Chitinophaga varians: one gene and its partner. The protein of the gene in region 2 interacts with the protein of the main gene of each other region in a pairwise test. Links are inferred from orthologs where the notes say so. Each region holds a gene or a part of one and is shown on either strand. Other genes may lie near its edges. The genes, in order: HGH92_RS20635 and rlmB.

Region 1 (14,981 bases), 190 kb from region 2 along the record:
GCATTGGTGGCCTCCAATACGCCGGTGTTCTGGTCGAAATTCATTTTTTCGGCAGAAAGATCAATCGATTTATATTTGGTACTGGCAGTACCATACAGATAAAAGCGTTTGTCAGGCACCATCAGGATAATGGAGTCCTTCGCCTTATAGGTTACCGGCGCGTCCAGCGTATCTTTGGACACCTTGGGAACAAAAACGGTATCCACGGTCACCTCTTTGGAGGTATCCTGGTCTTTTGACACGATATTGGTGTCTGCACCGGGTTTTGCAGTCACTTTTAGCCCTTTCGGCTTTACGGTGTCTTTCCGGGCAGGAACGGTATCTGCCAAAGTTTTGTTAAAAGTCAGCGATGCGTGTGGCCTTGCGACCCCTGATGCATCTATAATAAAGGGAACGGCGATAACCATACCTGCAAAAGCCAGGTATGTCTGCCGTAAAAACTTTTTATAATTATTTTTGTAGCTAGAGCTCATGTGTTAAGGCGGGCACAAACCTACAAGAAATTATACAATTTATTACAAAAGGCAGCTTGTAAAGTTTGATGTCCGGCAAGAGGAAACATACTGTAAACACGCATGGAGCAAAGGAATTACTAATTTAACAGATAAACTTATTTTTTTATTTTTTGTGATAACAGCACCCATTAAAATGAGAATCATGCGCTGGAACCGATTTTGGATTTTAGGACTGGGAACTCTTTTCACCTGTACCTTTTTTATTCAGGCAAAAAACAATCCAGTTTCAAAGAAACAGGAAAACCCTATCCGTACTATTGTAATTGATGCCGGTCACGGCGGTGAAGACCCCGGGGCCAGAGGAAGCTACTCAACAGAAAAGCAGGTAACACTGGCTGTGGCCCTGAAACTGGGCAAAATCCTCGAAGACAACCTACCGGATGTAAAGGTAGTGTATACACGAAAAACAGACCGCTTTGACGATCCCCGCAAAAAAGCACAGATCGCCAACGATGCCAAAGGTGACCTTTTCGTGTCTATCCACTGTAACTCCACCGGCAAAATCAGGAAAGTGGTCGACTATAAAACCGTCTACCGCAAAAAAGGGAAAAAGAAGATAGCCATAAAACAGCCTATCTACGCCTACTATCCCAGCAATGCGAAAGGCACGGAAACGTATATATGGGCCACCAGTAAGAACAACGCCAAAATGGAGTCCCTCAAACAAAACTCCGTGATCGTACTGGACGCCGATTCTGAAGAGACCAAACAGCTCGCAGACGAGAACCCGGAAACGTTCATCCTGCTCAATACCCTGCGTAACGCCTACTTCGACCAAAGCCTCCGGTTGTCTACCCTCATCGAGGACGAGTTCACCAAAGCCGGTCGTATCAGCAGAGGCGCCCGTCAGCGTAATGAAAAAGGCATCTGGGTGCTCTCCGCTACGGCCATGCCCAGCGTGCTCGTGGAACTGGGCTTCATCAGCAACCCGGAAGAAGAGGAATACCTCAACTCTGCCGGCGGCCAACAGGAACTGGCCATGGGCATCTTCAAAGCCATCAAAAGATACCGCGATGAGCTGGAACGCTTCACCAACCGCGGCTCTTCCAACACCGATGAATCCACTGCCAGCCGCCCGCAGGCCTTCAACCATGTCCGCAAACCGGCCGGTAAAGGCAAAAACACCGTTCCCCAACCGGACGATGCTTACTGCGTTCAACTGATGACCACTGATAAATTATATACACCGGGAGCTTCCATTTTCAGGAAGCTCCACGGTCCTATCAGTCACGAACAGATCGTTCTGAATAAAAAAAAAATGCACCGATATACCTGGGGACACTTTAAAACAGACCGCCAGGCCTCCACGGCTGTACGAAAAGCCCGCAAACTCGGATTCAGAGATGCTTTCGTAACTTCCTGCTGATCCCCCGCTTCACCCCTCCCCAATACCCCCGCCGCCCCTCCCCCTTTTTTTATTGCCAACATTTTCTGCTACCTACGCCCCGTGCATGCTTTTTGATTATTTTTGCGGTGAACGTATACGAATCTCATGCTCAAATTATCTAATGAAACCAAGGTAGGCATACTTACCGTGCTGGGTATCACCTTACTCGTACTGGGCTTTAATTTATTGAAGGGAAAGAGCCTGTTTTCACACAACAAAACCATCTACGCTGTCTACAAACAGGTAAATGGACTGCAGCCGTCCAACGCCGTACAGGTGAACGGCCTGGTGGTAGGAAGCGTTTCTGAGCTGAATGTAAAAGACAACGATCCATCCAGAATACTGGTCACCCTCACCATCACCAAAAAAGTAAACATCCCCCGCAATTCAGTGGCACGTATCAGCAGCGACCTGCTAGGCACCAAGACGGTACAGATGGACCTCGGCAACGCTACCGAATACCTTCAAAATGGCGACACCATCTACGCCTCCGTGGACGGCTCCATGACAGACGCCATCAAGGAACAAATCACCCCGCTGGTGAAAAAACTCGAAGGCACCTTGTCTAATATAGACACCGTATTGCTGGCCGTTAGCAGTATCCTCGACACCACCGCCAAAGGTAACCTGCAGGAAACCATGCGCAACCTGAACACCACCATGCGCAATTTCTCCAATACCTCCGCCTCCCTCAATAACATGATGGACCCGCAGCGAGGTAACGTACAAGCCACTATGAACAACCTGGCCTCTGTAACCGGCAACCTGAAAGCCAACAATGAAAAAATCAGTGGTATCCTCGACAACGCTAAAAAAGCCACCGACGCACTGGCTAACGGCAACATCGACAAAACACTGCAACAACTGCAGCAAACTACCGCCAGCCTGAACAGCACCATGGCCAAACTCAATACCACCGACGGTACGGCCGGCCTCCTGCTGAACGATAAAAAGGTATATAACAACCTCCAGGCATCACTGGGCAGCCTGAACAAACTGCTGGAAGACCTCCGCGTCAACCCTAAACGTTATGTGCATTTCTCCCTGTTCGGTAAAAAAGATAAAACGAAACCACTGCCTTCCGATACCGCAGCGGTACAATAACAGACATACATGAATCATTATATCAGATCAGTCCTTTTACTGGCAGTGATGTGCCTGGCGGCTATTTTGCCCGCCCATGCCCAGATCCCGGCCCAGCCTGCGCCTAAAAAAGGGACCGTGATCGAAATCCTGGGTGCAGACACCCTGCAACTCATCGAAAAAGACACGATCAATGTCACCCGCTTTATCGGCCATGCCCGCTTCAAACAGGGATCTACCCTGTTCTTTTGCGACAGCGCCGTTAAAAACAACAAGACCAATATCGTGGACGCATACGGCAACGTACATATTAACCAGGCCGACAGCGTCCATATTTATGGCAATTACCTCAACTACGACGGTAATACCCGTATCGCCATCCTCCGGGAAAACGCCCGCCTCACAGACGGCAAAGTCACCATCACCGGCCCGGAACTGCAATACGATATGAACGCCAAAATAGGCAGCTATGTGAAAACAGGCCGCCTCGTAAACGGTAAAAGCGTACTGACCAGCGATGAAGGATACTACTATACCGAAACCAAGGAAATGCACTTCCAGCGCAACGTAGTGCTGGTAGATCCTGACTATACGCTGTCCACAGACGCCCTGCTGTACAATACCGAAACAAAAATTGCCAATATCATTGCGCCTACCACCATCAACGAAGGGAAACGCATCATGTACGCCACCAGCGGTTATTATGATACCGACAAAGGCTATGGCAACTTCGGTAACCGGCCCACCATCGAAGACAGCACCGGTACCCTCACCGCAGACAACATCGAAATGGACAAACTCACCGGCATGGCCTACGCCACTGGTAACATGGTATATAAAGATACCGTCCGCAAAATGTCACTGCTGGCCAACCACGGTACGGTCAACCAGATCGCAAAAACGATCCTGGCCACCCAGAAACCGCTGCTCATCATGGAGAAAAATAAAGATACCATGTACCTCGCAGCAGATACGCTCTTCTCCGGGATCATCAGACCAGGCGACAGCCTCTCCATCCCGTCTGTGGCAGGACTGAAAAAAGAACCGGTGAAAGAACCGCTGCGGGCTGTAAGGACCATCCGGCCGCCCAAAGAACATATCCCGGTCACCCTGATCAACCAGGGCGACTCCCTCGCCAAAAAACAACTGGACAGCGTGCCCGGCAACGTGATGATGTTTGTGGCCGATAGTGTACTGGCCAAAACAAAAGACAAGCTGGACTCCAACCGGGTGAAAATGGTGAAAATGGCACAACCGCCACCGGTCGTCATGAAAGACTCTTTACCAGGCATCAAACACCATGCAGACAGCATCGCGCTGTCTGCCCCGCCGGCGAAAGACACTGCCGACCAACGGTACATCCTCGCCTATCACCATGTGCGCATGTTCTCCGATTCCCTCCAGGGCGTGGCCGACAGCGTATATTATTCTACCAAAGACTCCATCTTCCGCTTCTTCCGCGATCCGGTGCTTTGGTCCAATAATACCACCCAGCTTAGTGCAGACACCATGCTGATGTTTACCAAAAACCAGGCGGCCGATAAAGTGCTGATGATCAAAAATGCATTTATCATCAACAATGCCGGCCCCGACATGTTCAACCAGGTGAAAGGCAATACCATCACCGGGTATGTGGCCGGTGAATCGCTCGACTGGATGCATGTGGAGGGTAATGCCGAAACAATCAACTACGTAAAAGACCAGAGTGGCGCCTATATGAGCGTCAACAAGGCACAATGCGGTATTATTAATATCTTCTTCAAAAAGGGAGACGTGGATAAAGTGGTGATGATCAAAGACCCCGAAGGCACCGTTTATCCCTTCACACAAAGGCCCAAAGAACAGCTCCAGCTGGAGAATTTCAAATGGGACATCAAGCGCAAGCCTAAGACGAAGTATGAACTTATGCAGTAATTAGCTGTTATTTTAGTTATTTTGCCATTTGGTCATTTAAAGAAAACAACACGATCTTTAAATAACCAAATGGCAAAACATTAAAATGACAACATGATTAGAAGCGCATTCAAAACCCTCCTGTCCCCGATCTACACTTTCCTAAAAGACAGTCGTGCCGTAGGCATCATCCTGATACTCTGCACCGTGGTGTCTATGGTCCTGGCCAATTCATCCTGGCAGGAAGGTTATGTGAACTTCTGGAATGCGCTCTTTGACCCCACCACCGGCCATCATTATCAATATCGTGCCCTGCATTTGCCCAACTCCTACCTGTTATGGATAAACGACGGCATGATGGTGCTTTTCTTTTTTCTGGTAGGCATGGAAATAAAAAGAGAACTGACCGTAGGTGAACTTTCTTCCCTGCGCAAGTCCATCCTGCCTGTGCTGGCCGCTGTCGGCGGCATGTTGTTTCCGGCGCTGATCTTCAGCCTGTTCAACAGCGGTACGGAATACGCCCATGGCTGGGGCATCCCCATGGCCACAGACATCGCTTTTTCGCTGGGTATCCTCTCGCTGCTGGGCAACAGGGTGCCCGTAAGCCTGAAAATTTTCCTGATGGCCCTGGCCATTATCGACGACCTTGGCGCTATTCTGACCATCGCTATATTTTATACGCCACATCTTAACCTTCAATACCTGCTCATGGCCGGTGGCGTATTGCTGATACCCATCGCGCTGAACCTGCTGAAAGTACAACGATTGATATTGTATTTCATTCCGGGCATCCTGTTGTGGTACTTTCTTTTCAATTCCGGCGTACATGCCACCATCGCAGGGGTGTTGCTCGCATTCTGTATTCCGCAGGATAAAATCGCGGACCTGGTGCATGGCCTCCATGACCCGGTCAACTTTATCATCATGCCCGTTTTCGCGTTGGCCAATACGGCGATACAACTGCCTTCAGATATATTGGGCGCACTGCACAATGATATCAGTTACGGCATCATTGCGGGGCTGGTGCTGGGCAAACCGATAGGTATCTTTGTCTTGTCCTTTGCGGCGGTGAAACTGAAACTGGCGAGCCTTCCTTCCAAATCCGGCTGGTTACAGCTGGTAGGCGTGGGGCTGATTGCCGGTATTGGTTTTACGATGTCTATCTTTATCTCCTCGCTGGCTTACGCGGAAAGGGAATATCAGATCATCTCCATTATATCCGTGATAGCGGCCTCCCTGCTGGCCGGTATAGCCGGATTTATCTTCCTTCGTTTATTGAAGCCCGTTATCCCCATCAAGAAAAGCAAATGATGGATTGGCACTGTTATTGTGAGGCTATCGCGAATTTTATTCAACCAGTGCATACTTTAGAGTAAATAGCCAACGTTAATAGTCGCATACATTTTTTGTATTAATAAATAAGCAACATCTATGAAAAAAGTCGTGTTATTTTTCAGTTTGTTTGCCTTGCTGGCAGTACAGGCTAACGCGCAGAAAAAGAAAAGCTACGGTAGCAGCAGTGTTGAAAACTACAACACCGCACTGGGTATCCGCCTGAACCCCTGGGTGGTGGGCTTTACCATTAAACACTTCATCCAGGGCCCTCACGCCATTGAAGGACTGGTAACTACCAACCACGAACATAGAGCCAACGTTACATTTACCGCGCTGTATGAATACCATTGGAATATCGGCAGACCTGAACTGAATATGTATGCAGGTGGCGGTGCGCACGTAGGTTTCTATGACCGTCGTGACTATGACTGGGACCGTTATGTGGACAAAGGCAAAGGCACCTATGTATCTCCCGGTCTGGATGGCATCATCGGTGTTGAATGGACTTTCAAGAAGATACCGTTGAACCTGAGCGCCGACCTGAAACCTTACGTTCAGTTTGTTGGACCGACCAACTTCATCGGAGAAGAAATTGGCGGTGTATCTGCAAGATATACCTTCTAACATAGCGGAAACGCTAATAACCCGTAAACGGATCATGAGGCAAGCATGATCCGTTTTTTTATGTTCCTTATTTTTGCGCTACATTTATTGTTCAACAGCAGGATATGAAAATCTTCACCGCTGCACAGATCCGGGAGGCGGATGCCTTCACAATCGCACATGAGCCTGTGAGCAGTACCGACCTGATGGCACGGGCTGCCGGCAAATGCGCCGACTGGCTGCTGGACCGCTTTGCCCCTGTTCATCCTTTTTTTATTTTCTGTGGTAAAGGCAATAATGGCGGCGACGGGCTGGTGATTGCCCACCGGTTGCTGGAAGAAGGCTATCAGGTGACCGCCTGCCTGCTGGAGTATGGCAATAAGGCCAGTGAAGACTATATATATTACTATCGGCGGTTGCAGCAGCAATATGCCGGCCGTATCCGCGAAATAGCCGATGTTACCGGTTTTCCTGAACTGCCCGCTTCCGCAGTAATTGTAGACGCTATCTTTGGTACCGGGCTGAACAAACCCATCGAGGGCTGGCTGGCCGGTATCATACACAAAATCAATGATCAGCATGGCCGTCATACCATTGTGGCCATTGATATGCCCTCCGGGCTGATGGCAGACGCCAGTTGCCGCAATACGCCCGTCATACAGGCACATTACACCCTCAGCTTTGAATTCCATAAGCTGGCTTTCCTGCTGCCCGAAAACGCTGCCCTCGTGGGCGAGGTGCAGATACTGCCTATCGGGCTGTCGCCGGACTATATAACGCATACGCCTGTACGCTATCATCTGGCTGACAAAGAGATGATGCATACTATTTACATGCCACGCCCTGCCTTTGCGCATAAAGGCACCTTTGGCCATGCATTGCTGGTTGCCGGCAGCTATGGCAAGATGGGGGCTGCCGTGCTTAGCGCCAAAGCCTGTCTCCGTGCGGGCGTAGGGCTGCTGACCTGTCATATCCCCCGGTGTGGGTATGATATTATGCAGATCAGCGAGCCTGCCGCCATGAGCGTAGCCGACGAGGTACACGAGCACAGCGCGCATTTTCATGAACAGGCCGATGCCCGTTACAAAACCATCGGCATCGGGCCGGGGCTGGGCACCGCCACCGCTACTGCCCGTTCCTTTGAAAAACTGCTTACCTGCTACAAACGCCCCATGGTGATTGACGCGGACGCGCTGAACATCCTTTCCGTATATCCGTCACTGTTATACCAGGTACCGGCAGGCTCCATTCTTACGCCGCACCCCAAAGAATTTGAGCGGCTCTTCGGCCCTTCTGCCAATGACTTCGAGCGGATGGAGCTGTTGTCCAAACAGGCGGTACGGCTGCAGCTATATATCCTCCTGAAAGGACGTTATACCGCTATTGCCTGTCCTGACGGCGCCGTATATTTTAACGCCACCGGCAATCCCGGTATGGCCACCGGTGGTAGCGGCGATGTGCTCACCGGTATCCTTACAGGGTTGCTGGCCCAGGATTATGCTCCCAAGGCCGCCGTATTGCTGGGCGCCTGGCTGCATGGTTATGCCGGCGACCTGGCCGCAGCAAAATTGTCGCAGGAAGCTATGACTGCCGGAGATATCATCTCCCATCTGGGCGCGGCTTTCCTGGAATGTTTCTATTAAAATCCTGTTCCGCTGCGCCTGTGCGTTGTGTGGCGGCCATGGCCGCCGGAGCTTCCCCTTTACGGGCTGCCGACCCTGACATTTCCCTGAAAACCAGCTTCCATAAGGGCTTTCCTGTTAATTCTTTTCCGCCTGCGGTATTTCCTTACCTGTAATGCTTAATTCAAAATTTTATTATCTATATTTATTGGATAACATTTAGTTAATACGCTATTTTTTCAACCGAGCAATTTAAATACGCTTCTATGAGTATCGTTTTCCTCGTTCCCTGTTTTGGATTACTGGCCTTGTTATTTACTGCAGTCCGCAGCTCCTGGGTTACCCGCCAGGATGCGGGCAATGAAAAGATGAAAGAAATAGCGCAGCATATTGCGGAAGGCGCTATGGCATTTTTAAAAGCGGAGTATAAAGTACTGATATACTTTGTTATCATAGCTGCGCTGTTATTGGGTTACATGGGTGCTTCCCATCATACCTCCCACTGGTCGATAGGCCTCGCCTTTATCATAGGCGCTGCATTCTCCGCCACAGCCGGATTTATCGGAATGAAAATAGCGACCAAAGCCAATGTCCGTACTGCACAAGCTGCCCGTACCAGTCTCGCCAAGGCGCTGGGCGTATCCTTCACCGGCGGCTCAGTAATGGGTATGGGCGTTGCCGGCCTGGCCGTACTGGGTCTCGGCTCCCTGTTCATTATCCTCAAATCCTATTTCGGTGCGGCTGCCAATACCGCCGAAATGATCAGGACCATCGAAGTATTGACGGGCTTTTCCCTTGGCGCTGAGAGCATCGCCCTCTTTGCCCGTGTAGGCGGCGGTATCTATACCAAAGCGGCCGACGTAGGTGCTGACCTGGTAGGTAAGGTAGAAGCAGGCATCCCTGAGGATGACCCGCGCAACCCCGCCACCATCGCGGACAACGTGGGTGACAACGTAGGCGACGTAGCCGGTATGGGCGCCGACCTTTTCGGTTCCTATGTGGCCACTGTGCTGGCAACCATGGTACTGGGCTCTGAAACAGCTTCCCAGGACATGTTCGGAGGCCTCGCTCCCATCCTGCTCCCTATGATGATTGCCGGTACCGGTATCATCTTCTCTATCATCGGAACATTCTTCGTAAGAATCAGCGATAGCGCCGGTCTCAATACCGGCGTGGTACAGAAAGCGCTCAACATGGGCAACTGGGGCTCCATCATCCTCACAGCCATCGCTTCCTGGTTCCTCGTTAACTGGATACTGCCCGACGGCCCTATGGTGCTGCGCGGCCATGAGTTCACCAAAAGCCAGGTGTTCGGCTCTATCGTGGTAGGCCTCGTGGTAGGTACCCTGATGAGCATCATCACAGAATATTATACCGCTATGGGCAAACGCCCGGTGCGTTCTATTATCCGTCAATCCGCTACCGGCGCTGCCACTAACATCATCGGCGGTTTGTCTGTAGGGATGGAATCCACCGCATTGCCTATCCTGGTATTGGCATTAGGCATCTATGGCTCCTATGCATTTGCAGGCCTCTATGGCGTGGCAATCGCCGCTGCCGGTATGATGGCCACCACCGCCATGCAGCTGGCCATCGACGCCTTCGGCCCTATTGCCGACAACGCCGGTGGTATTGCTGAAATGAGCGAACTGCCTAAAGACGTGCGTGAAAAAACAGATATCCTCGATGCGGTAGGTAACACCACCGCCGCTACCGGTAAAGGTTTTGCCATCGCCTCTGCGGCCCTGACGGCGCTGGCGCTGTTTGCCGCGTTTGTAGGCGTAGCGGGCATTAAAGGCATCGACATCTATAAAGCCGACGTGCTCGCGGGCCTCTTTGTAGGTGGCATGATCCCCTTCATCTTCTCCTCACTGGCCATTGCAGCGGTAGGACGTGCAGCCATGGCCATGGTGGAAGAAGTACGCCGCCAGTTCCGCGAAATACCCGGCATCATGGAAGGTACCGGCAAACCGGAATACGATAAATGCGTGGCCATCTCCACGCAGGCCTCTATCCGCGAAATGATCCTGCCAGGTGCTATCGCGCTGATATCCCCGCTGCTGATCGGTTTTATCGCCGGTCCTGAAGTACTGGGCGGTTTCCTCGCCGGCGCTACTGTCAGCGGCGTGCTGATGGGCATCTTCCAGAACAACGCCGGCGGCGCCTGGGACAACGCAAAGAAATCATTCGAAAAAGGCGTGGAAATCAACGGCGAAACTTTCTACAAAAAATCAGAACCACATAAAGCCTCTGTTACCGGCGACACCGTTGGTGATCCGTTCAAAGACACCTCCGGCCCTTCCATGAACATCCTCATCAAACTGATGTCTATCGTGTCGCTGGTCATTGCGCCCACCCTGTCTGAAAAATTCCATACCAAGGAAGAAGTGCCGGTGACCAAGGTGAAAACCGTCACACCGCCAGCTGCCAAAACCCAACAAGTGTATGTGATGAAATAATATCATTCCAGGTAGCGGACGATTCCCCGGATAAGACCGCTATTGATCATTAACTTTTTGATTAATAGCACTTTATCATCTTACCGGCTGATTCGTCCGCTATTTTTTTATGATTTACTGTAATTTTTTTTGTTACAGTAAAAAACTACTGTACCTTTGTTTCACGAAACTGTAATAAAAAACAAAACAGTTAAACAATCGGTCCGTTGTGACTGTAATTATATCACTACAAAAACACATTAAACATGAAAGTAGCAATCATCGGTGCATCAGGATTCATTGGCAGCGCCCTTTTAAACGAGGCATTGAACAGAGGTCATGAGGTGACCGCCATTGTACGCAACCCGGAAAAAATACAGGTTAAAGACGACCACCTGACCGTTAAAAAAGGCGACGTGACCAACGAAGCGGAAGTAGCTTCCCTCGTAGCCGGCAATGATGCTGTCATCAGCGCCTACAGCGCCCACGATACCCCTACTTATGTGCAGGCTGTCCGGGCTATTATCGGTGGACTGAAACAAGCCGGTATCAAAAGACTGATTGCCGTAAGTGGTGCAGGCAGCCTGGAAGTGGCCCCTGGCGTACAACTGCTGGACACACCCGAATTTCCGGCAGCATGGAAAGAAGGCGCCAGCGCTACCCGCGAAGCCTATAAAGTGATTAAACAGGATAAAGACCTGCAATGGACCGTATTAAGTCCTGCTGCCATGATCGCACCCGGCGAACGCACCGGCAAATTCCGCCTCGGCGGCGACCAGCTTCTCACAGACGCTAACAACGAAAGCAAAATATCCACCGCTGATTATGCCGTTGCCCTCATTGATGAACTGGAAAAACCGGCACATATTCAACAACGGTTCACCGTGGCTTACTAAACCGAACAAAACCGGCGCACTAAGTCAACTAAGTTTACATACAAAAATATAAAAGGACAGCCCACCGGAAATCGGTGGGCTGTCCTTTTATATCATTTCTACCAATCTTCGCAAATCAGCCATCATCATGGCCATCACAATTCCAACTTTGACGGCGCTACGCCATACTTCTTTTTAAACGCATTGCTGAAATGCTGCGGAGAAGAATATCCTGCTTCATCGGCTATATCGGCAAGAGATGTACCGCCGGCCAGGATCATCTCCCGGGCCATCTGGAGGCGGTGATCATTAAAATAACCAAAGACGGTATTATCAAACACGGTTTTGAAACCGGATTTAAGTTTAAACTCATTCAGGCCTGACAGGCGGGAAAGCTCTGCCAGCGAAGGCGGTTCCTGCAAATCCCGCAACAACAGGTAGCGGGCATGCTGCAATTGCTCCAGCTCTCTTTTGCTGATATTGTGACGCTCCGTCCGTGCCCTGCCAAAGTCGTTTTCCACCTGGTCGCACTGTAGTGCTAACAACTCCATGACCTTTGACTGAAGGAATAATTTTTTCAGTCCGCCCTTGAACTGGCACTGGCGTATTTCCCCCAGCACCGTTTTCATGCGGGGCGTAATATGCGGGTTTATCTTATCGGCCAGGATCACTCCCCTTTTTTTGGCAACGGCGTTCGCCATCTTGCCCAACACCTGACCATTGCTATCGGCCAGTGCAATAAATCGTTCCGGTGAAAAATTCATTCCCAGCACCTGGATACCCTTCTGCTTTCTCAGCTCTGCGGTCTCTTCCCGGTGGGGAGAATACATAATATTATGTTCCAGGGAAGAAAAACGGAACTTATCCGCTATCCCTTCCACAGAGGCCCTTACATCGCCCTTTTCCATAAACAGCATAGACACATGAGGCATGATATCCTCCGAGGCCACCGTCAGGTTCTCATAAATCTCCGCTGTGCACATAATGAGGTGTATCCCGTCAAACTTGCATTCCTGTATGTTATAGGCGCCAAAATCAAGCTGCTGTTCTTTGTTCTCCTCAATAATGGCCCCCGAAGGCACCAGGTCCTCCGGCGAAAAAGGAAAACCTTCCTGCAGCAATACTTCGTTCAGTTCATTTTTGATTACTACAGCCATAAAATAATCCGTTTCGTATAAGTTTTAATCCTTTTCATGTAACAGCTATACGGATAAACAGTAGCAAATTTGCACAAATATATTCCGCAAAATTCAAATCCAAACGCCATGATTGGAATATTCCGTACAAATATTAACACTGTTAAGGATAAAGACGATGTAATTGATGCCATTTCTTCCAGTTTTAGCGTAAATGCCTGTAGCGTGGACATTGAAGACTGTGATAAGGTTTTACGGGTGATCAGCCCCCAGCAGCTCGCCGAAAGAACGATTATCGAGTTTGTGAACCACCTTGGGTTCCATTGCGACATCCTTGATTAATACCCCTCAAAACCAGTCCTATGCCGAATATTGAGCTTGAAGCATAACCCCGGGCTTCAATCTCAATATTCTTTCTCATTTTTCCGCTATATCTTCGTTTTCTATTATTAACCAAAAAAATAATCTGACTACCGATAGGGGTACAGATATCCCACCACGTCTTATTAGCAACGTCACAAAACAGGAAAAGTCATTTAAAATCGAGATTTACCTATTATGAAAACTTTGGTCACCACGTTGATGGCCTTGCTGGTATTAATACTGGCAATGGGTCCAGCACGCGCACAACAGCAACGATTTACCGTTAGCGGTTATGTAAAAGACAAACAAAACGGGGAAAGCCTGGTGGGAATTTCCATCGGCAAACCTGGCACCAGCGTTGGTACTGTCACCAACCAATACGGTTTCTATTCGCTAACACTTCCCGCCGGGGAACACGAGCTTCAGTTTTCGTATATGGGATATGCCCCCGTTAAAACAACGGTTAGTTTACATAGCAACAAAACACTCGACATCCGCCTGGAAAGCAGCAGCAGCCAATTAAGCGAAGTCACTGTCAGCGGTCAAAAGCAGGAAAAAGCGGTCAATACGCTCAATACCAGCATCAACCGCCTGGACATCGCGCAGATGAAAAAGCTGCCTACCTTCATGGGCGAAGTAGATGTGATCCGTTCCATTCAGACGCTCCCGGGCGTCACCACCGTAGGAGAAGGTTCTTCCGGCTTCAACGTCCGCGGCGGCAACAGCGATGAAAATCTTATCCTGCTCGACGAAGCACCCGTATACAATTCCAGCCACATGCTCGGCTTCTTCTCCGTATTCAATCCGGACGCAGTAAAAAGCCTCAACCTGATCAAAGGTGGGTTCCCTGCTGAATACGGCGGCCGTACCTCTTCTGTGCTCGATATCCGCATGAAAGACGGTAACAACCAAAACTTCAATGTGAACGGCGGTATCGGCAATATCTTCAGCCGCCTGTCTGTGGAAGGTCCGCTGGTAAAGGATAAGTCCTCCTTCATCGTAGCTGCCAGAAGATCTTACATTGATATCCTCATGAAACCTTTTGTGAAAGGCGATATGAAGGACACCAAACTGAACTTCTACGACCTGACGGCAAAAGCCAACTACAAGTTTGATAAAAACAACACCCTCTTTATCAGCGGCTACTTCGGCCGTGATAAATTCGGACTGGGCAAAGACGTGGACATGAACTGGGGCAATACCACCGCCACCCTTCGCTGGAACCACGTATTCACCAACCGCCTGTTCCTCAACCTGACCACCTACTACTCTAAATACGATTATAGCCTCAACTTCAGCAACGGCTCCAAAAAACAGGAGGATGAGCTGCTGCAGGGTTATAAATGGACTTCCAATATCATCAACTACGGCCTGAAACCGTCATTCACCTACTACCTGAACACCAATAACATCCTGCATTTCGGCGTACAGGGCATCTACTATACTTTCCGCCCGGGCACCGGCACCGGTACCGAAGGCGACAAAGTACGGCTGAAAGAACTGACCGACAAACATGCACTGGAATCTGCTGTATACCTGGACCATGAGTGGAAACCCACTAAAAAATTCGGTATCCAGTATGGCGGCCGCCTCTCTGCGTATCAACTGTTGGGCAAAGGAACCGCCTACTACTTCAACGATACCACACCGGGCATCCGCAAAACGCTCACCGGCAGCAAAGACTACGGCGCCAATGAACTGATCAAAGGCTATTATTACTTTGAACCTCGT
Region 2 (14,801 bases):
TCGTTACCTCTCGCACGGCGGTCGGTTAGCGGTACCGTGATGCCGGGCGTGGTTATTTAGAAGTCTCCTACGGGCAGGAGCTTCTAAATAACGACGCCAAAATGACAAGAATCGGGTGGTGCCTGTGATTGGTTTCAGTAATTTTGCAAATGACCATGCAAAAGATAAAGATCCCGGTGAATGACCCTGCCAACTTCTCTTTTCAGGAGTGCCTGCATTTCCTGGGCAGGTCCGACAAAGAGTGTTTACATTATATCGTTGACGGGAAGTTGCGCAGGATGGTACTGGCAGGAGGAGAGCCTGTCGTGGTGGAGATTGCTCCGGGCAATGACGTAGCTTATCTTGAAGCGACCGTACTGGCGCCTGTTGGTATTGTTTTCCCGGAGAAAGACATACAGGATTTTGTTACCCGTTGGCTCCACCTGGACGCGGACCTGCGTGAGTTCTACGATTACACCTGGACAGACCCGCTGCTGCGTGGCCTGGCCGCCGAATACCGGGGCCTGCGGCTGGTAGGCATGCCCGATTTGTTTGAAGCCATTACCTGGCCTATTATCGGTCAGCAGATCAATCTCTCCTTCGCCTATACGCTGCGGCAACGTTTTATTCATCATTTTGGTTATCATGCATCTGTTGACGGAACAGATTATTATCTTTACCCACATCCTGCCGTCATCGCCTCCCTGCCACCGGAAGCGCTGACCCCGATGCAGTTTTCCCGCAGTAAGGCACTGTACCTTGTTGAGACGGCTAAAGTGCTGGCCAGCGGGCAACTGTCGGAGCAAACAATGGCCGCGCTGGACTATACCGCCGCGCGTGACCGCCTGGTGGCACTGAAAGGAATCGGCAACTGGTCGGCCAACTATACGCTGATGAAATACAGCCGTTTCCCGCAGGCCGTACTGCTCGAAGATGTAGGACTGCAAAACGCTATCCGGCAACGGTTGCAGCTACCGGCAAAACCGTCAATGGCACAGTTACAGGAATATGCCCGGCCCTGGCAACAACATGCGGCATATGCCATCTTTTATTTGTGGCGCTCTTTATTACCCCCATTAAATGTTTGATATGGAACCAGCATTGTCACATCTTCGTATAGACACCCCCGTAGGGCCACTGCTGATTAGTGGCACCAATGAATATATACAGGCCGTTAACTTCACGGAAGAACCCGCAACAGCCTTCCCTCAGCCACCACATCTGCTGCTCGAATGCGCGCAGCAGCTGCATGAATACTTTGCCGGGGAACGCAAAATCTTCGACCTGCCCATCCAACAGCCCGGCACCGATTTCCAACAAACCGTATGGGAACAGCTGACACGCATCCCCTTCGGTCAGACGATCTCCTACCTGCAACTGGCCCACCGCATCGGTAACCCTAAAAGCATCCGGGCCGTAGGCACCACCAACGGTAAAAACCAACTGGCCATCATCGTGCCCTGCCACCGCGTGATCGGGGCTAACGGCACGCTGGTAGGATATGCCGGCGGGCTATGGCGGAAACGCTGGCTGCTGGACCATGAGCGGCCGGATTTGTTTTCGGCCTCCCAGGGCTGAAGCCCTGGGTCACGGTTAGTTGTTTGCTTAAACAGGGAATCGCCAATTTTCTGGTTGAATGTTTATAGTGTGCGTATTGGGGTTCTGATTAAAGAAACGGATGTAACGGGTTTGTTGCATCCGGGGGATTATCATATTTGTTTATCATGTCTTGATATTCCTTCTGAAATGTTTTTTTCTGATGATGCTTTTCCTGATTTTTTATGTACTGGAATACTCTGGGGATTTGTGATTTAGAATAGGAAAAGGCCGCGTAGCCTTCCTGCCACCTAAATGGCCGTTGCGAAGGGTAATAATGGTTGATCCACCTGGATGAACTTCCTTTGATGTACTGTACCAGGGAAGCGAGCGATTCATCAGGATGCATCCTGATGAAGAGATGAACGTGATCCGGCATCCCGTTAATAATAATGCATACATGTGACCTTCGCTTGATGTTAGCGGCCATGTATTCATATAAATCCGACTTAAATTTATCGCTGATCAATGCCCCGCGATATTTCACTACAAATATGATTTGCAGATGCAATTGGGTAAAACAATGGCTCATTGGGGTATGGTTTATTCTACTGTGAATGTATGCAATTGAGTGAAACAATAACTCATTGGGTTATAGTTTATTCTACTGTGAATGTATGCAATTGAGTAAAACAATAGCTCATTGGGGTATGGTTTATTTTACTGTGAACGTAGTTTTTGCTTTGAATCTCCAATAGCGTTCTTAGCGGCCCTGTTTCTGAATAAACGGCCCGGCCTTCAATTCAGGGAAGCTAATTGTGACCCAGGGCTTTAGCCCTGGGCTCCCTGCCACTAAACAACTGATATGCTCAAAAAACACAAAACTGAATCTGTTTTATGATCTTTTTTATGCGCAATTTTGACACTTGAAATCGTTGCATCTATCCATTCCCGTTTAAACCGCCCATATAATGAAGCTTCAGGAAGATTTAAAACATACCGACCGCCTGTTACAGTTGACTAAAGAATTCAGCAGTAAATTTTTATCCTCACTCGACCGGCTGGCGGCGGACAAGATGGTTGACATACCGGTGAGGCAGGTGATGCCTGCAGAAGGTGTGGGCGGCGTGGCCGCACTGGAACTGTTCCGGCAGCAGTATGGCAATGCTGTCACAGCGGCCGTAGGGCCGCGGTACTGGGGCTTTGTAACGGGGGGTGTAACGCCGGCGGCGCTGATGGGCGACTGGCTGGCTGCTACGATGGATTTGAATTCATCTGATAAAGGTTCTGCTGCTTTTGCCATAGAAACGGAAACCATTGCTTTACTGAAACAGCTGTTTGGTTTGCCGGAAGCATTCCTGGGTTGTTTCGTTACCGGCGCCACCATGGCTAATTTCACCGGACTGGCGCTGGGCCGGCAGTGGCTGGGCCAACAACGTGGCATTGATATCGGTAAAGAGGGCATGGCAGGACTGCATGATTTACAGGTGGTGTCCTGTGTGCCACATTCAAGCGTGACCAAATCCATGGCCATGTTGGGCCTGGGCCGTGATAACGTGGTGAAGATACCGGCGTTGCCGGGAAGGGAAAGTGTGGACATCAGTGCGTTGCGTGCATATTTGGAATCGCGTAATGGTCAACCGGTGATTTATGTGGCCAGTGCGGGCACGGTCAATACGGTGGATTTTGACGATATCGCTGCCATTGTGGAACTGAAAAAACAATATCCTTTCTGGTTGCACATAGATGCTGCTTTCGGCGGATTTGCCGCCTGCAGTGAGCACTACCGGCATCTGCTGAACGGATGGGAGGAGGCAGACTCCATCACCATCGATGCACATAAGTGGCTGAATGTTCCCTATGATGCCGCGATGATTTTCTCCCGTCATCCGGGATTACAGGTGGACGTGTTTCAGAATGCAGGCGCCGCTTACCTGGGCGACCCAGCGGAAAATTTCAATTTTATTAATCATATCCCGGAAAACTCGCGCCGGCTACGTGCTCTGCCTGCATGGTTCTCGCTGATGGCCTATGGTAAGGACGGCTACCGGCATATCGTGGAAGAGAACGTGGCTTTGGCGCAACAACTGGGCGGTCTGCTGAACGAACATCCGGCCTTCCGCCTGTTGGCGCCGGTAAGAATGTGCGTGGTATGTTTTACGCTGAATGTGCAGGCAGCTGAACAGGAGGAGGCGGTAGACCGGTTCCTCCTGGCGCTGAACGCCACCGGCGTAGTGTGTATGACACGCACCGTTTATGCCGGTCAGCCGGGCATCCGCGCGGCGCTGGTGAACTGGCGTACCACGGCCAACGACGTACAGTTGGCTTTTCAGACAATGAAAGAAGTTGTTGCTACTGTTTTGAATCTGTATACATATGCGTAAATCAAGCACCAATGCTTATATCGCATTGGCTATTGTAAGTATCTTTTGGGGGACCACCTATCTGGCTTCACGAATCGGTGTCAGACATATTCACGGGATCATGCTGGCAGGTATCAGACAGAGTACTGCCGGGTTGCTGCTGACCGGTTTTTTCCTCCTGAAAGGCTATAAGCTGCCTGAAAAAATGGTATTGTCCAAACTCTTTGTAATGGGCTTACTGATGCTGGTAGGCAGCAACGGCCTGATGACCTGGGCCATGCAGTACGTTCCCAGCGGGCTGGGAGCAGTGATCAGTGCCACGGTGCCCATCTGGATCACCATCTTCAGCTATTTCCTGGTGAAGAAGACGCGCATCAGCATACAGCTGCTGGTGGGCATGTTGCTCGGATTTGCGGGCGTGGCGGGGATCTTCTACAATTATTTGTCGAGTCTCATGAACCCGGATTTTCGCTTCGGCATTATGTTGTGTTTCTTCGCCTGTATCTTCTGGGCACTGGGCTCTGTGCTGACCGCCAAGTGGGCGCTGGGCGTAAACTATCTTTTCGGCGCCGGTTTCCAGATGCTGTTCAGTGGCATTGTCATGTTGCTGATCGCTACCTTGTTTATGGGGCAACAATTTTCGGCAGACAGCTTCACGGCCGAGTTATGGGAAAGTTTGTTGTACCTGGTGCTGGTAGGGTCTGTGCTTAGCTATTCTGCTTATGTGTTTACGCTGAACAACCTGCCGCCATCGCTGGCGTCTGTGTATGCTTATATCAACCCTATTGTAGCCGTGCTGCTGGGATGGATATTGCTGAAAGAGAACCTGACCTGGATGATGGGCCTGTGCAGCCTTGTGACGATAGGGGGCGTGTATCTTGTCAATGATGCGGTCAATAAAAACAAACAGAAACAACTGCAATAAATATTTAAGGTAGAAGTTAAGTCCGATGCTCGCCCCGGTTTTTACCGGATGAGCATCTTTTTTTTGTCCGCTGAAATGAGCTAAATTTAAGGTACGTGATCCCGCAAAATAAATCAGATCTTATGGAAGTTGTCCAGGCATCAGCCATGCATACCAACGAAGTCGCCGTGTTGTTCGATGCATACCGCAGTTACTTTGATCAGGCGCCGGATTTCAAAGGCGCGCTGGCGTTTATCAGTGAAAGATTTAAACAACAGGACAGTGTTATTTTTGTAGCTTTTGAAAAAGACGAGATCGTGGGCTTTGCCCAGCTGTATCCGTTATTTACCTCTCTGGGCATGAAGCGCGGATGGTTGCTCAACGATGTGTATGTGCTGGAAGAGCATCGTGGCAAAGGAGCTGGCGGAGCGCTGGTGGATGCCGCCGTAGAACATGGACGGAAAACAGATGCCGCCTGGGTGATGTTACAGACCTATGTGGCCAACACCGGCGCACAGAAGCTTTATCAATCCAAGGGCTTCAAAAAAGACACCAACTCGTTTTATTTCTACCTGACGCTCTGATAGAGGAATTTCCTTTTCTTTGCAGCATGGATATTACAAAGAATCCCTGGACGATACATTCCAGTGAGGTAAGATATGACAACAAATGGATTCAGGTGGTCCACCATGAAGGATTAAATCCGGCCGGCGGACCAGGTATCTATGGAGTGGTGCATTTCAAGAACCTGGCGATCGGCGTGATCGCGCTGGACGAACAGCAGAACACTTACCTCGTGGGGCAGTACCGGTTCCCGCTGAAAAAATTCAGCTGGGAGATACCGGAAGGCGGCGGCCCGCTGGGAGAATATCCGCTGGATACGGCCAGGCGGGAACTGCTGGAAGAAACAGGCCTGGTGGCCAACCGGTGGGACGTGATCTGTGAACTGGCGGTGTCCAATTCCGTGACCGATGAAATTGGGGTGGTGTTTCTGGCCCGGGAGCTGGAACAGAGGACCGCAGAACCGGAAGACACCGAAGAGCTGTTCGTGAAAAAATTACCGTTTGAGGAAGTCTATCAAATGGTTAAAAACTATGATATCACTGATTCTATCTCTGTTGTCGCCATTCAGAAAATAAAGCTGATGATGCTGGAAGGGGAGCTGGATTGACAGAAAATGCGTTTCTTTGCAGCAAATGGAAAGAAAATTTAACGCTTTCAAAGGTGAAAGAAGATCCGGCGGTCCCAAAAGGCCCGCCAGCCCGCGGCCGAAGCAGTCGTCACTGATTATTGGCCGGCAGCCCGTGATGGAAGCCCTCAACAGCGGCAAACCGATAGAACGTATCTACATGCTGCGCTCCGCCACCGGCGATATTATCCCTCAGATCAAAGAAAAAGCCCTTACTGGTAATATTCCCATCAATGTAGTGCCGGTAGAGAAACTCAACGGCCTCACCCAGGCCAATCATCAGGGCGTTATTGCGCTCACCGGCCAGGTCAGCTACCTCGATTTACAGGATGTGATCTCTCATGTGATTGAACAGGGAGAAACACCGCTCTTCCTTATACTTGACGGTATTACAGATGTCCGTAATATCGGTGCCATTGCCCGCAGCGCGGTATGTTGCGGCGCACAGGCCATCATTATCCCCGACAAAGGCATTGCGGCCCTCAATGAGGAAGCCATGAAATCCTCCGCCGGCGCACTTGAGAAAATAGCGATCTGTCGGGTGAACAGCCTCCTGAAAGCGATCGATACCCTGCATCTCAACGGTATCAAAGTGCTCTCCAGTGAAATGGAGACAGAAATCAAACTTTATGATTGCGACCTCCGCGAGCCGGTAGCCGTTATTATGGGTTCTGAAGATAAAGGCGTCTATCCTGCGCTCATCAAAGCATCCGATGTATTGTTCCGCATACCGATGGCGGGTAATTTCGAATCGTTCAACGTGTCAGTGGCAGCGGGGATCATCCTCTATGAGGCCATGAAACAGCGGACAGTGTAGCCAATGACAATGACGGATTTCGCTTGGCGTAAAATTCGTAATTTGTAGCTGGTAACCGCTAATGACTATGAAACTAATCGAATGTCCGCGTGATGCCATGCAGGGATGGCACAGGATGATCAGTACGGAAGAAAAGGTAAACTACCTGCAGGCGCTGCTTAAAGTAGGTTTTGACACCCTCGACTTTGGCAGCTTTGTATCTCCTAAAGCTATTCCGCAGATGGCAGACACCCGCGAGGTGTTGTCACGGCTGGACCTGTCAGCCGGCCGCAGCAAGCTGCTGGCCATTGTGGCCAATGTGCGGGGCGCTGAAGAAGCGGTGGTCCATGAGGAAATCAACTACCTCGGCTTCCCCTTCTCTGTCTCCGAAACATTTCAGCTTAGAAATACCAACAAAACCATCGCTGAATCACTGGAACAGGTGCAGACCATGCAGGAACTCTGTATCAAAAACGGCAAAGAGCTGGTCGTGTACATCTCCATGGGCTTCGGTAATCCTTATGAAGACCCCTACAGTCCCGAAATCGTATTACGCTGGATAGATGAACTGGTGAAAATGGAAATTACGACCATTTCACTGGCAGATACCGTAGGCGTAGCCAATCCGGACGTGATCACCAGCCTGTTCCGGCACCTGATACCCGCTTATCCCCGCGTGGAGTTTGGCGCCCACTTTCATTCCGCTCCCCACAACTGGGAAGAGAAAGTACAGGCCGCATGGGAACAAGGATGCCGGCGCTTTGACAGCGCTATCAAAGGAATTGGCGGGTGCCCGATGGCAAAAGATGAACTGGTAGGCAATCTGGACACAGAAAATTTGATCTGGTTCTGTCAGCAGCGCCAGGTGTCGCTGACCCTCGATATGACCGCCCTGCAGGCCGCCCGGCAGCTGGCAGACGTGGTGTTTAAAGATTAATACATGCAATTTCACCTGAGTTTCCCGGTAGATACTATAGAACCGGGCATCCAATATACCGACAAAATCATGCTCATGGGCTCCTGTTTCGCTGAAGAGATAGGGGCCAAACTGCAGGAGCATCGTTTTAATACCCTCCTTAATCCACACGGTATCCTCTTTAACCCGCTGAGCCTCACAAAGGCACTCACCACTTACCTGGACGGTAAAGTGTATACCCGGGACGACCTCTTTCTGCACCAGGACACCTGGCACAGCTGGGACCACCACAGCCGCTTCTCCGGTACCACACCGGAAACGGTGCTGGAACAGATCAATGCCGCGCAGCAGGCGGCTATACAAACACTGGAGCAGGCCGACTGGCTGGTGCTCACGCTGGGCTCAGCCCACGCTTATTTCCTGAAAGAAGGGAGCCACCTGGTAGGCAACTGCCACAAGGTGCCGGCAGCCAGCTTCTATAAAAGACTGCTGACAGTGGAAGAGATCGTGACGGCCCTGGATAACATGATGCACCGGCTGTTTTTCCGAAACCGGAAAGTAAATATACTCTTCACCGTTAGCCCGGTACGTTATGTACGCGACGGCGTGGTGGAAAACAACCTCAGCAAAGCAGTGTTGCTCCAGGCCGTGCATCATATGGTCAACAAATTTTCCCGCCTCTGGTATTTCCCGGCTTATGAACTGGTGATCGACGACCTGCGCGACTACCGTTTTTATAAGGAAGACATGGTGCATCCCAATGAAACGGCTGTCAACTATGTGTGGGACCATGTGGTGAAATCAGCCGTCCACAGCGGCAGCCAGCCGTTACTGCATACCATCGCTGAGATCAACAGGGCGGCGCAGCACCGGCCGTTTAATCCGGAGAGCAGCCAGCACCAGCAGTTTCGCCGCACATATGCTGCGAAGGTGAAACAGCTGATGCAGGCGCACCCGCAGCTGGCATGGGATGATCTCCTTCGTTGTTTTGAAGACCAGCCTCTATAAATCAGCTCCTTTATTGTCTTTAATGTATACCAGGCCTATTGCGAAACAGATAACGGCCACGGCTATAGGATAAATTAATCCGGCCAGATGGTTACCTGTTTTGGTCACCAGTATGGTGGAGATAGTGGGCAGCAGTCCGCCGAAAACGCCGTTGCCGATATGATATGGCAGTGACATGGAGGTGTACCGTATCCTGGTAGGGAACATCTCCACCAGGAAAGCTGCTATGGGCGCATAAACCATGGTCACGAACACCACCTGTACAAAAATCAGGAACACCAGCATGGCCATCCGTGTATTGTTGACCGTTAGTTCCGGTTTGCCTTCACTGATGCGGAGCACACTGCCATCGGAATAGGTATGCACCTTGGTGGTATGCTGTACAAATTGTCCGGCGTCATTTTTTGACTGGTTGCTTTCAATCTTGTACAGTTCTGTCAGTTTCGTCTTCTGTTTCACATCGCCGATGGTGTCCATGGCTTTGTAGATCGGGTAGTAGGCCAGTGCCGCGATGAGCATGCCTGCCAGCATAATCTTTTTCCTGCCGATACGGTCGGACAGCGAGCCGAAGTAAATAAACAGCGGTGTGCCCAGCAACAGCGCCAACGCGATGATGATATTGGACTGCACAAATTCGATGTTCATCGTTTTCTGCAGGAAAGAGAGGGCATAGAACTGTCCGGTATACCATACCACTCCCTGTCCCATGGCCGCGCCGAAGAGCGCTATCAGTACCAGTTTCAGATTTTCCTTGTTGCCAAAGCTTTCCTTGATGGGATTAGCCGATGTTTTGCCCTCTTTTTTCATCTGGATGAATAAAGGGGATTCCTGTAAGCGAATGCGGATGTAGTAAGACATGATCACCAGCAACACGGACAACAGGAAAGGAACACGCCAGCCGTAGTTGTTAAAGTCGGCCGGTGTCATGACAGAGCGGGTGATGAGTATGACGGCCAGGGAGACGAACAACCCCAGCGTGGCGGTTGTCTGAATGAAGCTGGTATAGTAGCCGCGGCGATGGTTGGGGGAGTGTTCCGCCACATAGGTGGCAGCCCCGCCGTATTCGCCGCCCAGCGCGAGGCCTTGTAATAAACGTAGTATCAGCACCAGCATGGGCGCCAGTACCCCGATGGTATCGTAACTGGGTATGAGGCCGATGGCGAAAGTAGAGCCGCCCATGATCAGCAGGGTAAGGAGGAAAGTGTATTTCCGGCCTACCAGGTCGCCGAGGCGGCCGAAAACGATAGCGCCGAAGGGCCTTACGATGAAGCCTACAGCAAAGGTGGCCAGCGTAGCGATGTACGCCAGTTCCGGATTGCTGGGCGGAAAGAATTTTTCCGAAATAATGGCCGACAGGCTGCCGAAAATGTAGAAATCGTACCATTCTATCAGTGTACCGGCAGAAGAGGCCATGATCACCTGCCAGATGGTTTTAGTCCCGGTTTGTTGCATTATGAGATTTTTTAAGCGATGGGTTTTGGTTGTCGGTTAAGGGAAAAAGATAGGAAATAATTATTATGGGTGCAAGTGCCGGCACAGGAATCTTGAACGGAATAAAGCCTTATCTTTAATTACAGCTGCTATAAACTATGATGAACCAGGGACAGTTATTACATTTCAGTAGATTATTTTTTGCATTTTTATTCAGTCTGTTGTTTTTCTGTACTGGCCTACAGGCGCAGCGGCCTGCCCATAACGGCCCCAGGATAGGGCTGACGCTCAGTGGCGGCGGCGCCCGCGGCCTTGCGCATATCGGCATTCTGGAAGCCATTGACAGCGCAGGGCTCAAAATCGATTATCTCACGGGAACGAGTATGGGCAGTATTGTGGGCGCACTTTATGCCATGGGCTACTCCGGCGATTCCATTGAGGCCGTGGCCCGGCGGCTGGACTGGAACAGTCTATTTACCAACCAGCCGGTATTGACAGATGTTTCCTACGAAGAAAAAAGCGAGTACAACAAATATATTATCGAGATACCCTTTGAGTATGGCCGTCCCAAGCTGGCTTCCGGTGTTATTTCCGGTGAAGCCCTGTGGCTGGAGCTGGCGAAGCTCAGTTGGCCGGTGAAGGACAAAAAAGATTTTTCGACGTTTGATATCCCCTTCAAATGTATTGCCACGGACGTGGCCACAGGCCAGGTTGTTACGCTGGATTCAGGAGAGATTGTGACGAGTATGCGTGCCAGTATGGCCATTCCCTCCATTTTCACGGCGGTAAAAATAGGGGACCGCAAACTGGTAGACGGTGGCGTGGTCCGTAATTTCCCGGTGATCACCGCCAAAGACATGGGCGCAGACATCGTGATCGGCTCCAATGTGAGCGGGGGACTGCGTAAGGCCGATCAGCTGGTGACTCCTTTTGATATCCTGTACCAGCTGGGATTTTATAAAGACGCTGCTGATTTCGAAAAAGCCCGGAAACTGTGCAATATCTATATTCCAATCAATGAAGAGCTGGAAAGCTATTCTGCGGCCGCTTTCGGCAGTGTGGACTCTATTATCGAGATCGGCAAACGGAAAGGGCGGGAGATGTACCCGGCGTTCAAACATCTGGCGGACTCGCTGAATGCACGCCTTGAAGTGGTGAACCGGTTACCGTTTGCGGCTGATATTGAATTGAGCAGTATCCATGTGTCGGGGCTGGTACATTCCGATGAGAAATTTTTCCTGCAAAGGCTGCACCTGAAGCCCGGTGGCTGCTACACCAATGCGCAGCTGCGCGAGGCTATCCAACGGGTGTATGGCACCCGCTTCTTCAAACTGATCACCTATAACCTGCATCCCGAAGGTTACGGTCAATACAGGATGGAGATTACTGCAGAAGAGAACCCGCTCACCTACGTTAAGTTTGCGATCAACTATAATACCCTTACCGGCGCCAGTGCTATACTCAACCTTACGCAGCGGAATTTTATCGTGCCTAACTCCCGGTCTTTTGTGAGCGTGGCCGTCAGCGAAAACCCGCGGCTGGAGGCGCAGTATTTCAAGTACCTGGGACGCAGCCGCAGCTTTGGTTTCGGGCTGGGCGCCTATTACGAAAATACCGGACTGACGTTTTATGATGAAGACCTGACCAAGATGCAGCCCTATCGCAATAAGTACGCGAACGTAGACATCAACCTGCAATATTCTCCCAGCGGTAATGTTGCTTTCGGCGCCGGCACACGGTGGGAGTACATCAAATTCAAACCGCAGTATTCGACGTTTGTGGAGATAAGGGGCAGTACCAACCAACTGAACAGCTATGCTTTCCTGGGCGTAAATTCAGTCAACCGCAAGGTGTATCCTACCAGCGGGTTGCTGCTCAACATAGAGGGTGGATATATCTACAACCAGCATTCCGGTATCAATGTCAATAACAGCGGATTTCCGCTGGACCTGGACAGCGCCGGCGTCCGGTTCAATGACTATCAGCGGTTGCTGGTCAATGCCAAATACTACGTGCCGCTGGGGCGGAAATCAGCCTTGCAGTTTAATGGTAACCTGGGATGGAATTTTAACTATCATGAATCGGTCGTAAGTGCTTTTGTCGTGGGTGGGATGAATGATGTGGTCCGTAACCAGGTGCCGTTCGTGGGAGTGTTTGAAGGAGAGGTGATGTCTTCAAAGGTGGCGGCAGTGCAGGCTGCATGGCAATATGAAATTATACGGAAGTTTTACGCGATACCGAGAGTAGGGGCGGCTTTGTACAACAGCAGCCTGATTGGTGCCGAAAGTACTTACAGCGGGTTGACGGGTTATGGGCTGGGAGCGGGATACGCCAGTTTCCTGGGGCCGATAGAAGCCACGATGATGTATAGTGATCAGTCGGGCAAGCTGAAATTTTATGTCAATCTCGGGTTTAACTTTTAATTTTTTTATTTTGATAGTTTGATATTTCACCGGGCTGTTATGATGAAAGGCCCCGTGAAATATCAAAATAAAAATATTAGTGCATACGGTCACCGCGCACCTCAATATTCTTCAGGATTTCGGCTTCCATTTTCAGCCATTCCTCCCATCTTTTACGTACTTTTTCTTCCGGGAAATATTCATTGGCCAGATCAATAAACAGCCTGTAGTGGCCGGCTTCGGAGATCATGAAGCGGCGGTAGAATTCGCGCAGGTATTCATCTTCCAGTCCTTCGCTGAGCAGGCGGAAGCGTTCGCAGCTGCGGGCTTCGATGAGGGCGAAGATCAGCAGGGCGTCGAGGAAGGCATCATCCGCGCTGCCGCCTTTGACGCGGTTGTCCATGAGGGCGTTCACATAATCGTCTTTCCGTTGTTTCCCCAGGGGGAGGCCTCTTTTCTTCAACTCGGCCAGTACCTGCCGGAAATGTCCCCATTCTTCCGTGACGATGGGCGCCAGTTCCGCTACCAGTCTTTCTCTTTCCGGATTACGCTGGATAAGGGAAATGGCGGAGGAGGCAGCTTTCTGTTCACAGTAGGCATGGTCCGTGAGGATGTCCTGCAGGGAGATCGCTGCGAGGTTCACCCAACGGGGATCGGTAGGTAATTTTAATCCGAGTATGGATACTTTGCTCATGTTTTCGCTTTCTGGTATTGATTATTTTTGTCGTGCGAAGATAGTATTGAATCTGTTAATTTGCTAAAAGCCCATTTGTATATGCACAGAAGTCCAGAGCCGTTTTTGTTGCAGCCGTTGTTACAGCGGCGTGAGCATCATTCATTCCGGGAGTTGCGGTTGCCGGGCCAACTTGTTGATTTCTGTTCCAATGATTACCTGGGACTGGCGCGCAGTGCCGCTTTACAGGAGAAAGTCCGCGAGCTGCAGCAGGAGCGGCCGGTATGGCATGGCAGTACCGGTTCGCGGTTGCTGGCCGGCAACTATCAATGGATCAATGACGTGGAAGCTGATTTGGCGGCCTTTCATCAGGCTGATGCCGCGCTGATTTACAATTCTGGTTATGACGCCAACCTGGGCCTGTTTTCCAGTGTGCCGCAGAAAGGTGACACAGTGGTATATGACCAGCTGGTGCATGCCTCTATCCGTGATGGCATGCGTTTGTCCAATGCGCAGACATTCTCTTTTCGGCATAATGATATGGACGATCTCCGTAAAAAGATCAATAATGCCAGTGGCAACTGCTTTGTGGCTGTGGAGTCGGTTTACTCGATGGATGGCGATATGGCACCTCTGCAGGCCATTGTATCGTTATGCAACGAATACGGAGCATACCTGATTGTGGACGAGGCCCATGCTACCGGTGTGGCGGGGCCGAAAGGAGCGGGGCTGGTACAGGCACTGGGCCTGGAAGACGCCTGTTTTGCACGGGTGCATACCTTCGGTAAAGCAGTGGGCTGTCATGGCGCTGTAGTATTAGGTTCTGCCACATTGCGGGATTACCTGATCAATTTTTCCCGATCGCTTATTTATACCACCGCCTTGCCGCCGACCGCCATCGCCGCTATTCAGGCCAGTTACAGTCTTTTTCCCTACATGGATGAAGCCCGTGCCCACCTGTCGACCCTTATCCGGCAGTTTAGGGCCGGCGTGCATTCGTTGACGTTATTGCCCGGAGAAACGCCTGTTCAGGGCGTATTAACGCGGGGAAACGAGAACACGCGTACCATTGCGGCCATGTTGCAATCGGCCGGGCTGGACGTGCGGGCCATACTGCATCCAACGGTGCCACAGGGCGAGGAGCGGTTGCGGATCGTGTTACATAGCTTCAATACGCAGGAAGAAACGGACCTGCTGATAAAAGTCTTATTGCATTAGCTCGTTTGACGAAAAAATGGCGTATTTTACATATATACATCTGAGCTACTATTTATGAGAATCATCCCAGCAGTTATCACCGCCGCCGTTACATTGTCTCTTACCTATGCGCTCAACACCAAGCTGGGTAAGCTTCCCCCGATGGGAAAATTGTTAAGCCCGCAAACAGGTTTCTGGCAGAATGCAGAAGTAATAGGAGAGCGGCCACATGAGAAGATGGTATTGCCCGGACTGACCGGAAAAGTGGAGGTATGGTACGATGACCGTGCCGTGCCGCACATCTTTGCTGAAAACGAAGCCGATGCCTATTATGTACAGGGATATGTAACTGCGCGTGACCGCCTTTGGCAGATGGAACTGCAGACATTTGCCGCTGCCGGCCGGTT

Evidence for each region.
Region 1: the proteins of rlmB (region 2) and HGH92_RS20635 interact in binary tests that used the Escherichia coli proteins (3 or more experiments, as listed by UniProt). The link is inferred for Chitinophaga varians from one-to-one orthologs.

Annotation. Positions count from the first base shown.
Region 1 is NZ_JABAIA010000002.1:1,471,867-1,486,847, reverse strand. What follows is about bases 6,221-9,200. They hold HGH92_RS20635 (NAD(P)H-hydrate dehydratase), read left to right. Parts: upstream 6,221-6,941; coding sequence 6,942-8,459; downstream 8,460-9,200. Other genes in these bases: HGH92_RS20630 (sodium-translocating pyrophosphatase), read left to right, coding at 8,705-9,200; HGH92_RS20640 (hypothetical protein), read left to right, coding at 6,310-6,837. Also shown: HGH92_RS20665 (putative LPS assembly protein LptD), read right to left, coding at 1-473; HGH92_RS20660 (N-acetylmuramoyl-L-alanine amidase), read left to right, coding at 658-1,881; HGH92_RS20655 (MlaD family protein), read left to right, coding at 2,008-3,006; HGH92_RS20650 (OstA-like protein), read left to right, coding at 3,016-4,899; Na+/H+ antiporter NhaA, read left to right, coding at 4,993-6,189; more of HGH92_RS20630, read left to right, coding at 9,201-10,897; HGH92_RS20625 (NAD(P)-dependent oxidoreductase), read left to right, coding at 11,143-11,772; HGH92_RS20620 (helix-turn-helix transcriptional regulator), read right to left, coding at 11,907-12,908; HGH92_RS20615 (hypothetical protein), read left to right, coding at 13,017-13,229; HGH92_RS20610 (TonB-dependent receptor), read left to right, coding at 13,446-14,981. UniProt on the Escherichia coli protein: Bifunctional enzyme that catalyzes the epimerization of the S- and R-forms of NAD(P)HX and the dehydration of the S-form of NAD(P)HX at the expense of ADP, which is converted to AMP.
Region 2 is NZ_JABAIA010000002.1:1,661,635-1,676,435, forward strand. Bases 5,084-7,883 are described here. They hold rlmB (23S rRNA (guanosine(2251)-2'-O)-methyltransferase RlmB), read left to right. Parts: upstream 5,084-5,978; coding sequence 5,979-6,788; downstream 6,789-7,883. Other genes in these bases: HGH92_RS21435 (GNAT family N-acetyltransferase), read left to right, coding at 5,084-5,366; HGH92_RS21440 (NUDIX domain-containing protein), read left to right, coding at 5,393-5,953; HGH92_RS21450 (hydroxymethylglutaryl-CoA lyase), read left to right, coding at 6,856-7,704; HGH92_RS21455 (GSCFA domain-containing protein), read left to right, coding at 7,708-7,883. Outside these bases: HGH92_RS21405 (hypothetical protein), read right to left, coding at 1-16; HGH92_RS21410 (DNA-3-methyladenine glycosylase family protein), read left to right, coding at 156-1,067; HGH92_RS21415 (methylated-DNA--[protein]-cysteine S-methyltransferase), read left to right, coding at 1,069-1,557; tnpA (IS200/IS605 family transposase), read right to left, coding at 1,646-2,107; HGH92_RS21425 (pyridoxal phosphate-dependent decarboxylase family protein), read left to right, coding at 2,487-3,899; HGH92_RS21430 (EamA family transporter), read left to right, coding at 3,892-4,803; more of HGH92_RS21435, read left to right, coding at 4,926-5,083; more of HGH92_RS21455, read left to right, coding at 7,884-8,691; HGH92_RS21460 (MFS transporter), read right to left, coding at 8,686-10,143; HGH92_RS21465 (patatin-like phospholipase family protein), read left to right, coding at 10,344-12,545; HGH92_RS21470 (tRNA-(ms[2]io[6]A)-hydroxylase), read right to left, coding at 12,622-13,218; HGH92_RS21475 (aminotransferase class I/II-fold pyridoxal phosphate-dependent enzyme), read left to right, coding at 13,300-14,415; HGH92_RS21480 (penicillin acylase family protein), read left to right, coding at 14,470-14,801. UniProt on the Escherichia coli protein: Specifically methylates the ribose of guanosine 2251 in 23S rRNA.